DNA from 2 places in the Enterobacter hormaechei subsp. xiangfangensis genome. Region 2 is predicted to be linked to the other one. Evidence: predicted binding sites of a transcription regulator. Region 2 holds the regulator's gene; the other holds the start of a gene.

Region 1 (4,876 bases), 1.9 Mb from region 2:
GATGTGCCGATGATGCGCCTGGTGCAGGGCGATGTGGGTTCCGGTAAAACGCTGGTCGCCGCGCTGGCCGCTTTGCGCGCTATCGCCCACGGCAAGCAGGTGGCGCTGATGGCACCGACGGAACTGCTGGCCGAGCAGCACGCCAACAATTTCCGTAACTGGTTTGCCCCGCTGGGAATTGAAGTGGGCTGGCTGGCCGGGAAGCAGAAGGGCAAAGCGCGCCTTGCGCAGCAGGAGGCGATAGCCAGCGGGCAGGTGCAGATGATTGTCGGCACGCACGCCATTTTCCAGGAACAGGTGCAGTTTAACGGCCTGGCGCTGGTGATTATCGACGAACAGCACCGCTTTGGTGTTCATCAGCGTCTGGCGTTGTGGGAGAAAGGTCTGCAACAGGGCTTCCACCCGCATCAGCTGATCATGACCGCCACGCCGATTCCGCGCACCCTGGCGATGACGGCCTATGCCGATCTGGATACCTCCACCATCGACGAACTCCCCCCGGGTCGTACGCCGGTGACAACGGTCGCCATTCCGGACACGCGCCGCAGCGACATCATTGACCGCGTGCGCAACGCCTGCACCCACGAAGGACGTCAGGCTTACTGGGTCTGTACCCTGATTGAAGAGTCTGAGCTGCTGGAAGCGCAGGCTGCCGAAGCCACATGGGAAGAGTTAAAGCTCGCCCTGCCGGAGCTGAACGTCGGTCTGGTTCACGGGCGCATGAAGCCTGCCGAAAAGCAGGCGGTGATGCAGTCGTTCAAACAGGGTGAACTGCATTTACTCGTTGCGACCACGGTTATCGAAGTGGGCGTGGACGTGCCGAACTCCAGCCTGATGATTATTGAGAACCCGGAGCGCCTGGGCCTGGCGCAGCTCCACCAGCTACGAGGCCGTGTGGGCCGTGGCGCGATCGCCTCTCACTGCGTGCTGCTCTACAAAGCCCCGCTGTCGAAAACCGCGCAGATGCGTTTGCAGGTATTACGCGACAGCAATGACGGCTTCGTCATTGCGCAAAAAGATCTGGAGATCCGCGGCCCGGGTGAACTGCTGGGCACGCGTCAGACGGGTAACGCCGAATTTAAAGTGGCGGATTTGTTGCGCGATCAGGCCATGATCCCCGAAGTACAACGCCTTGCACGTCATATTCATGAACGCTACCCCGAACAGGCGGCAGCGTTAATTGAACGCTGGATGCCGGAAACCGAGCGGTATTCCAACGCCTGACGATCAGCCAAACATCGGCAGCATCAGGTAGAGCTTAATGACCAGCGCGTTGACGATATCAATGAAGAATGCCCCCACCATCGGCACCACCAGAAACGCCATGTGCGACGGACCGAACCGTTCAGTGATCGCCTGCATGTTTGCGATGGCCGTTGGCGTTGCCCCCAGTCCAAACCCACAGTGACCCGCTGCCAGTACCGCCGCATCATAGTTTTTGCCCATCATGCGCCAGGTAACAAAGATGGCATACAGCGCCATAAACACGGCCTGTACCGCCAGGATCGCCACCATCGGCAGCGCCAGCGAGGCCAGTTCCCACAGCTTGAGGCTCATCAGCGCCATCGCCAGGAACAGCGACAGGCTGACGTTCCCCAGCACGGACACTGCGCGCTCAAAGACGCGGTAGAAGCCCATCTGCGCCAGACCGTTGCTCAGGATCACCCCGATAAACAGCACGCAGACAAAGGTTGGCAGTTCGAAAGCCGTTCCCGCCAGCCATTGCGCAACGATTTTGCCCACGGTGAGGCAGATAGCAATCATGGCGATGGTTTCAATCATCACCAGCGAGGTGATACTACGGCCAACGTCCGGTTTTTCAAATGCGGTCGGCACCATTTCATCGTCTGGCCTGCCTTCCGGCGTGGTGGAGTGTTTCACCAGATAGCGCGCCACCGGGCCGCCAATCAGCCCGCCAAGCACCAGGCCAAAGGTCGCGCAGGCCATCGCCACTTCCGTTGCGTTTTCAAAGCCATAGCGTTCGATGAACAGCTTGCTCCACGCCGCGCCAGTTCCGTGGCCACCTGACAGGGTAATCGACCCCGCCAGCAGACCCATCAGCGGATCCAGCCCCAGCAATGACGCCATACCGATGCCGATGGCGTTTTGCATCAGAAGCAGGCCCACCACAACAATCAGAAACACGCCCAGCACCTTGCCACCCGAACGCAGGCTTGCGAGGTTAGCGTTCAGGCCGATAGTGGCAAAGAAGGCCAGCATCAACGGATCTTTCAGGGACATATCAAAATCGATTTCCCAGCCCATGCTTTTTTTCAGTACCAGCAGGGCCAGCGCCACCAGCAAACCACCGGCGACGGGTTCAGGAATGGTGTACTTTTTCAGAAAGGAAACACTGTGTACCAGCTTGCGACCAAGCAGAAGAACCAGCGTTGCGGCAACAAGGGTCGACAACGTATCGAGATGAATCATAAAAGGCTCCTGTTATGCGCGTATTCCATACACACGCGGCGTTATCCTGGGCCGGGTGATGCTCGTCATGAGCCGCCGGCGCGAAAAGTGTAATTTTTTTTTCCTGTTCGTTGTAGAAAAGCTGCTCACACCGGCAGATTTTCTCTCTTTTTTTTGCTGGCAATCGTTTGCTTTTACCAGGTGGTCAGCTAAAATGCCCGCTTTTCCACCGTGGGATTGCCGCCGATGTCTGTTAACACTCTGGAGTCTGCTGATGCGCAACCGATTGCGCAGAAGCAAAACAGCGAACTGATTTACCGCCTTGAAGATCGTCCCCCGCTGCCACAAACCCTGTTTGCCGCCTGCCAGCACCTGCTGGCGATGTTCGTTGCGGTCATCACGCCGGCTCTGCTGATTTGCCAGGCGCTAGGGTTACCGGCGCAGGATACGCAACACATCATCAGTATGTCTCTGTTCGCTTCCGGCGTGGCCTCCATCATTCAAATTAAAGCCTGGGGTCCGGTGGGTTCAGGTTTGCTGTCGATTCAGGGCACCAGCTTTAACTTTGTGGCTCCGCTGATCATGGGCGGTACGGCACTGAAAACCGGCGGCGCAGATGTCCCGACGATGATGGCGGCGCTTTTCGGCACCCTGATGCTGGCAAGCTGCACAGAGATGTTCATCTCCCGCGTTCTGCACCTGGCGCGCCGGGTGATTACCCCGCTGGTCTCCGGCGTGGTGGTGATGATTATCGGCCTGTCGCTGATTCAGGTGGGTCTGACCTCCATCGGGGGCGGCTACGCGGCAATGAGCGACCATACCTTCGGCGCGCCGAAAAACCTGCTGCTGGCAGGCGTGGTGCTGGCGATCATTATTCTGCTTAACCGTCAGCGTAACCCGTACCTGCGCGTGGCATCGCTGGTGATCGCCATGGCGGCCGGTTACCTGCTGGCGTGGGCGCTGGGTATGCTCCCGGAGAACACCACCCCAACCAACAGCGCGTTGATTACCGTGCCAACGCCGCTCTACTATGGCCTGGGCATTGACTGGAGTCTGCTCCTGCCGCTGATGCTGGTCTTTATGATTACCTCGCTGGAAACCATTGGCGATATCACCGCCACCTCCGACGTGTCCGAGCAGCCGGTCTCCGGCCCGCTGTACATGAAACGTCTTAAAGGCGGCGTGCTGGCGAACGGACTGAACTCGTTTGTCTCGGCGGTGTTCAACACCTTCCCGAACTCCTGCTTCGGCCAGAACAACGGCGTGATCCAGCTGACCGGCGTGGCCAGCCGCTACGTGGGCTTCGTGGTGGCGCTGATGCTGGTGGTCCTCGGCCTGTTCCCGGCGGTAAGCGGATTTGTACAGCACATTCCCGAGCCGGTGCTGGGCGGCGCGACGCTGGTCATGTTCGGTACCATCGCGGCCTCCGGCGTGCGTATCGTCTCCCGCGAGCCGCTGAACCGCCGCGCAATCATGATTATTGCGCTGTCTCTCGCCGTAGGGCTTGGCGTCTCCCAGCAGCCGATGATTTTGCAGTTTGCCCCGGACTGGGTGAAAAACCTGCTCTCTTCCGGCATCGCCGCGGGCGGTATTACCGCTATCGTGCTGAATCTCATTTTCCCGCCTGAAAAGAACTGATCCCCACACGGCAGGCTGTCAATGCCTGCCGTGACATCTCTTTACACCATTCCCGCCTTGAGCATTGCGCATAAATCGTGCATAACACCCTTATGTGCGTTTCGCGGGAAGGAAGACCATGAAATTTATTGGAAAGCTGCTTATCTATCTTCTGGTAGCCCTGCTCATTGTAGTGCTCGCCTTTTATTTTCTGCTCCAGACCCGCTGGGGCGCATCGCAGGTCAGCAGCTGGATCACGGTGAATACCGATTACGAGCTCAACTTTGACCTGATGGATCACCGCTTTTCATCCCCTTCTCACATCCTTCTGGAAAACGTTACCTTCGGACGAGATGGCAAACCGGCCACGCTGGTCGCTAAAAAAGTGGATATTGGCTTAAGCAGCCGCCAGATCACCGACCCGCTGCATATGGATGCCATCACCCTGTTCGATGGCACGCTGAATTTATCGCCGCAGACGGCGCCGCTGCCGTTCCAGGCCGACCGTCTGCAACTGAATAACATGGCCTTTAACAGCCCGAATACGGAGTGGGATCTCAGTGCGCAAAAGGTGACCGGCGGCGTCAGCCCGTGGCAGCCCGAGGCGGGGAACGTACTGGGGAAAAATGCGCAAATCCAGATGAGCGCCGGGTCGCTCACCCTCAACGGCATACCGGCCAACAACGTGCTGATTCAGGGACAACTCAACGGCAAAGAGGTGGCGCTGAATACCATCGGTGCCGATATGGCGCGCGGCTCGCTTACGGGCTCGGCTCTGCGTAATGCCGACGGTGGCTGGGTTATCAACACCCTGCGTCTGAATGAGATCCGCCTGCAAAGCGACAAATCG
Region 2 (4,876 bases):
CTGCGCGACGCCGCCCCTGTAAACCGTGGCGAACTGCAAAATGGCGACCTGGTGTTCTTCCGCACCCAGGGACGCGGTACGGCCGATCACGTTGGGGTGTATGTGGGTAACGGTAAATTTATCCAGTCACCGCGCAGCGGTCAGGACATTCAGATCACCTCTCTCAGCGAAGATTACTGGGTGCGCCACTATGTGGGTGCGCGCCGCGTGATGACGCCAAAAACCATCCGCTAGCCCCTGCCCTGCCGCCTCTGTGGCAGGGTAAGTTCCTCTTTTGCATACCCTTTCAATTTGCTATTCTGTCCTTGTTGTCTGTAGGGTTATTGGCAACGTATAAAACTATAAGGAGAGAAGCAATGTCGTTCGAATTACCTGCACTACCGTATGCAAAAGACGCCCTGGCCCCGCATATTTCCGCGGAAACCCTGGAGTACCATTACGGCAAGCATCACCAGACCTATGTCACCAACCTGAATAACCTGATCAAGGGCACCGATTTTGAAGGCAAAACGCTGGAAGAGATCGTGCGCAGTTCAGACGGCGGCGTATTCAACAACGCCGCACAGGTGTGGAACCACACCTTCTACTGGCACTGCCTGGCCCCGAATGCAGGCGGAGAACCTGACGGTGAGCTGGCGGCAGCGATTAACGCCGCGTTCGGCAGTTTCGCGGATTTTAAAGCGAAGTTTACTGACGCAGCCGTTAAAAACTTTGGCTCCGGCTGGACCTGGCTGGTAAAAGAGGCTGATGGCAAACTGGCTATCGTTTCCACTTCTAATGCGGGTACCCCTCTGACCACCAGCGCCACGCCGCTGATGACCGTGGACGTATGGGAACACGCCTATTACATTGATTACCGTAATGCGCGCCCGAACTACCTGGAACACTTCTGGGCACTGGTTAACTGGGAATTTGTTGCGAAGAACTTCGCCGCGTAAGAGACACGCAGAAGGGGCAGCCCTTCTGCGTTTTTGTTTATTCCGCCGTACACACCGCTTGAGGCTGTTTACGACCAGACATTATCACCAGCAGCAGGCCGAGTGCGGCAATGATCGCCCCCATTACCGGCACAAAGCTATAACCCAAACCACCGGAGATCACCGCCCCGCCCGCTGCGGCCCCCAGCGCATTGCCCAGGTTAAACGCACCGATATTCACCGATGAAGAGAGCCCCGGCGCTTCGTGTGCAACGCGCATTACGCGCATCTGCAACGGTGGCACCACGGCAAAGGTTGCGGCGCCCCACACCACCATGGCAATCGCGGCACCCACTTCGTTACGCGCCAGCCACGGAATCGCCACCATGATGACAATCAGCAGCGTTAAAAAACCTTTCAGCGTCCCACTCACGGAGCGGTCGGCAAATTTCCCGCCGAGATAGTTGCCAATCGAGAACCCGACACCAATCAGCACCAGCATCGCGGTAACAAAGAGTGGCGTTGCGTGGGTTATGTCGTGCAGCACCGGGGAGATATAGGTGTAGAGCGTAAACATCGCCCCGGCCCCCAGCACCGTGGTGAGCAGCGCGGACAACACCTGAGGACGCATCAGCACCGCCAGCTCTTTACGTACTTCCGGACGTTCTCCAGCGCTTCCTTTCGGCAGTGAGAAGAACAGCGCAACCATCGCGACCACGCCCAGTCCGGCGGTTGCGAGGAAAGACATACGCCAGCCGATGGCTTCTCCCAGCCAGGTGGCGGCGGGAACGCCGCCGATATTAGCGATGGTGAGGCCCATAAACATAGTGGCTACCGCGCTGGCCTGCTTATGTTTTGGCACCACGCTGGCAGCAACAACCGAGCCCAGTCCGAAGAAGGCGCCATGGTTGAGGCTGGTAAGAATGCGCGAAAGCATCAGAGTGGTGTAATCGGGCGAAATCGCGGAAAACACATTGCCGAGAGTGAAAATCGCCATCAGGAAAATCAGCGCGTTGCGGCGCGCACGGTGCGAAAGCAGCAGCGTCATCAGCGGCGCGCCCACCATCACGCCGATCGCGTAGGCGCTAATTAACATACCGGCCGCAGGGATAGAGACGTCTACCCCCCGGGCGATAACAGGCAATAACCCCATCGGGGAGAATTCAGTGGTGCCAATCCCAAAGGCGCCAATCGCCAGGGCCAGCAGGGGAAAATTGATTTTCATGAAGAGGCTCCGGATACCGTGCCATAACCCGGCACAGAACTAAGAAGTCAAAAGCATGACATCAATCACAAAAAATGAGAAGTTAACATTTTGGCAAAAGATTTTTGCCGGAGAGGTAACAATAGCGGCAAGAGAGGGAGAAGGTTCTCCCTCCGCCTGAATCAGTGCAGTGCAGCGGTTAAACCACCGGCAACAATCAGAGCAAGAACAACAATGGTGGTAAACAGCGAAAACTTCAGATCGGTACTCATCAATTTTTCTCCTTTTATTCACCCTACGAAAAGTGAGCTTGCTCATTTTTACACAGTTCAGGTCAAAAATCTTCCAGGATTTAAACGGATATCCACTTTACCTCTTCCCCTTTTCATCAAGATAGGACAAAATTCCACGCTAAATTTATTAGCGTACCGGCCACTGACCCCCTCCTGACGTCCTGTGTCGTTTTCCCGGCGTGTCGCAACTCATGTTTGCGTAATAAGGGTGAGAGAAGGCAAACGTTTACCTTCAATTTTTTCAGGAGCTTAGGATATGGTCTGGAGTGACATTTAATGGCAACAATTAAAGACGTAGCAAAACGCGCAAACGTTTCCACTACAACCGTATCACATGTTATTAACAAAACGCGTTTCGTCGCTGAAGAGACGCGTAATGCCGTCTGGGCGGCAATCAAAGAACTGCACTACTCGCCAAGTGCCGTCGCCCGCAGCCTGAAGGTTAATCACACCAAATCGATTGGCCTGCTGGCCACCAGCAGTGAAGCGGCCTATTTTGCTGAAATCATCGAAGCCGTTGAAAAAAACTGCTTCCAGAAAGGCTATACCCTGATTCTGGGCAATGCGTGGAACAACATTGAAAAACAGCGCGCTTACCTGTCAATGATGGCGCAAAAGCGCGTCGACGGTCTTCTGGTAATGTGTTCTGAATACCCTGAGTCGGTCCTTTCCATGCTGGAAGAGTATCGCCACATTCCGATGGTGGTCATGGACTGGGGCGAGGCGCGCGCAGACTTCACCGACTCCGTTATTGATAACGCCTTTGAAGGCGGCTACATGGCGGGGCGTTATCTGGTAGAACGCGGTCATCGTGAAATTGGCGTGATCCCGGGACCTCTGGAGCGTAACACCGGTGCTGGCCGTCTGGCCGGTTTCATGAAAGCGATGGAAGAGGCGCTGATCACCGTGCCGGAAAACTGGATTGTTCAGGGCGACTTCGAGCCGGAGTCAGGCTATCGCGCCATGCAGCAGATCGTCTCCCAGCCGCATCGCCCTACCGCGGTGTTCTGCGGCGGTGACATCATGGCGATGGGCGCGCTATGCGCGGCAGATGAACTCGGCCTGCGCGTCCCCCAGGATATCTCGGTGATCGGCTATGACAACGTGCGCAACGCCCGCTTCTTTACCCCGGCGCTGACCACCATTCACCAGCCGAAAGATTCGCTGGGTGAAACGGCCTTCAACATGCTGCTGGACAGGATCGTCAACAAGCGTGAACAGTCCCAGTCCATTGAAGTTCACCCGCGCCTGATAGAACGCCGTTCCGTTGCGGACGGTCCGTTCCGCGACTACCGTCGTTAATCACTTTCCGGGGCCAGCTATGCTGGTTCCCGCAACCACTCCCGGTTCAGCGTTTCGCTGTCTCCCAGATAATCCAGCAGCCAGGCCATGGCGGGCGAGACGTCGTTTTGCTGCCACGTCAGACAGCATGCGGCATCCGGGAAGGGGTTTTCCAGCGTCAGAGCCACCCACTCTCCCGCGTCGATGCGCGGGCGCGCAAAATGCACCGGCACCATGCCAACGCACAGCCCCGCGCTCAGACAGGTGGCTGACGACTCCCAGTCCGGCGCGACCACGCGGCGCTGATTATCCAGCAACCAGGTAATGCGCTTGGGCAGCGAGCGGGAGGTATCTTCCAGCACCAGCGAGGGCCAGTTGCGTAATGTGTCATCGCTCAGCGGCCCTTCCAGCGCTGCCAGCGGGTGATCGCGCGCGACCACGCAGGTCCAGCTCAGCATGCCCATGTCGCGAAACGCGTAGCGCCCACCAACCGGGATCGCCTGGGTTGCACCAATCGCCATCTCCGCCCTGCCGTCCGCCAGCGCATCCCAGACGCCGTTGAACACTTCCTGCGAAACACGCAGTTCGACGTCGGAAAAATGACGATAGAAATCGACGATCATCTGCCGGGTCCGCTCCGGCTTAACAATGTTATCCACCGCGATAGCGAGATGCCCGCGCCAGCCGTTGGCGATCTGCTGGCACTGCTCACGGGTGATCTGCATTTTTTTGATGACAGACCGCCCTTCCTTCAAAAACCACGCTCCGGCAGGCGTGAGCTCCACGTCGCGATGACGCCGCTCGAACAGCGGCACCGCCAGCCACGCTTCCAGCTGACGCACCGTGTAACTGATCGCCGAGGGAACGCGATGCAGCTCCTGGGCGGCGCCGGTAAAGCTGCCGTTACGCGCCACGGCATCAACCACTTCAAGGGAATAATCTGACCACATCTTTAGCCTGCAAATTTTTTGAATGCACCCGCCAAATATTAGCGTTTCACAAGCCGCTTTGCACTCCCTACACTCTGCGCCAACGTACACCTGCCTCCTCAGGAGAAAAAAAGTGCAACCCAGGAAAGGATTTTTAGTCTGGCTCGGCGGCTTAAGCGTGCTGGGCTTTTTGGCGACCGATATGTATCTGCCCGCGTTCGCCGCGATGCAGGAAGATTTGCAAACCCCTGC

Evidence for each region. Region 2 encodes PurR, which represses purine synthesis genes. Its sites were predicted from a motif close to CANGCAAACGTTTGCNTG; they were not measured.
Region 1: gltS (sodium/glutamate symporter) is a predicted target of PurR. The motif match lies at 2,587-2,604, and genes of this name have one in related genera.

What each region holds. Positions count from the first base shown of each region.
Region 1 covers NZ_CP017183.1:103,128-108,003, reverse strand. Annotated here, with positions in the region: gene recG (ATP-dependent DNA helicase RecG) at 1-1,224, shown strand, start outside; gene gltS (sodium/glutamate symporter) at 1,228-2,430, opposite strand; gene xanP (xanthine/proton symporter XanP) at 2,656-4,047, shown strand; gene BFV63_RS00510 (AsmA family protein) at 4,166-4,876, shown strand, end outside.
Region 2 covers NZ_CP017183.1:1,994,882-1,999,757, reverse strand. Annotated here, with positions in the region: gene BFV63_RS09615 (C40 family peptidase) at 1-234, shown strand, start outside; gene sodB (superoxide dismutase [Fe]) at 357-938, shown strand; gene BFV63_RS09605 (MFS transporter) at 976-2,142, opposite strand; gene cydH (cytochrome bd-I oxidase subunit CydH) at 2,304-2,393, opposite strand; gene purR (HTH-type transcriptional repressor PurR) at 2,691-3,716, shown strand; gene punR (DNA-binding transcriptional activator PunR) at 3,734-4,645, opposite strand; gene punC (purine nucleoside transporter PunC) at 4,758-4,876, shown strand, end outside.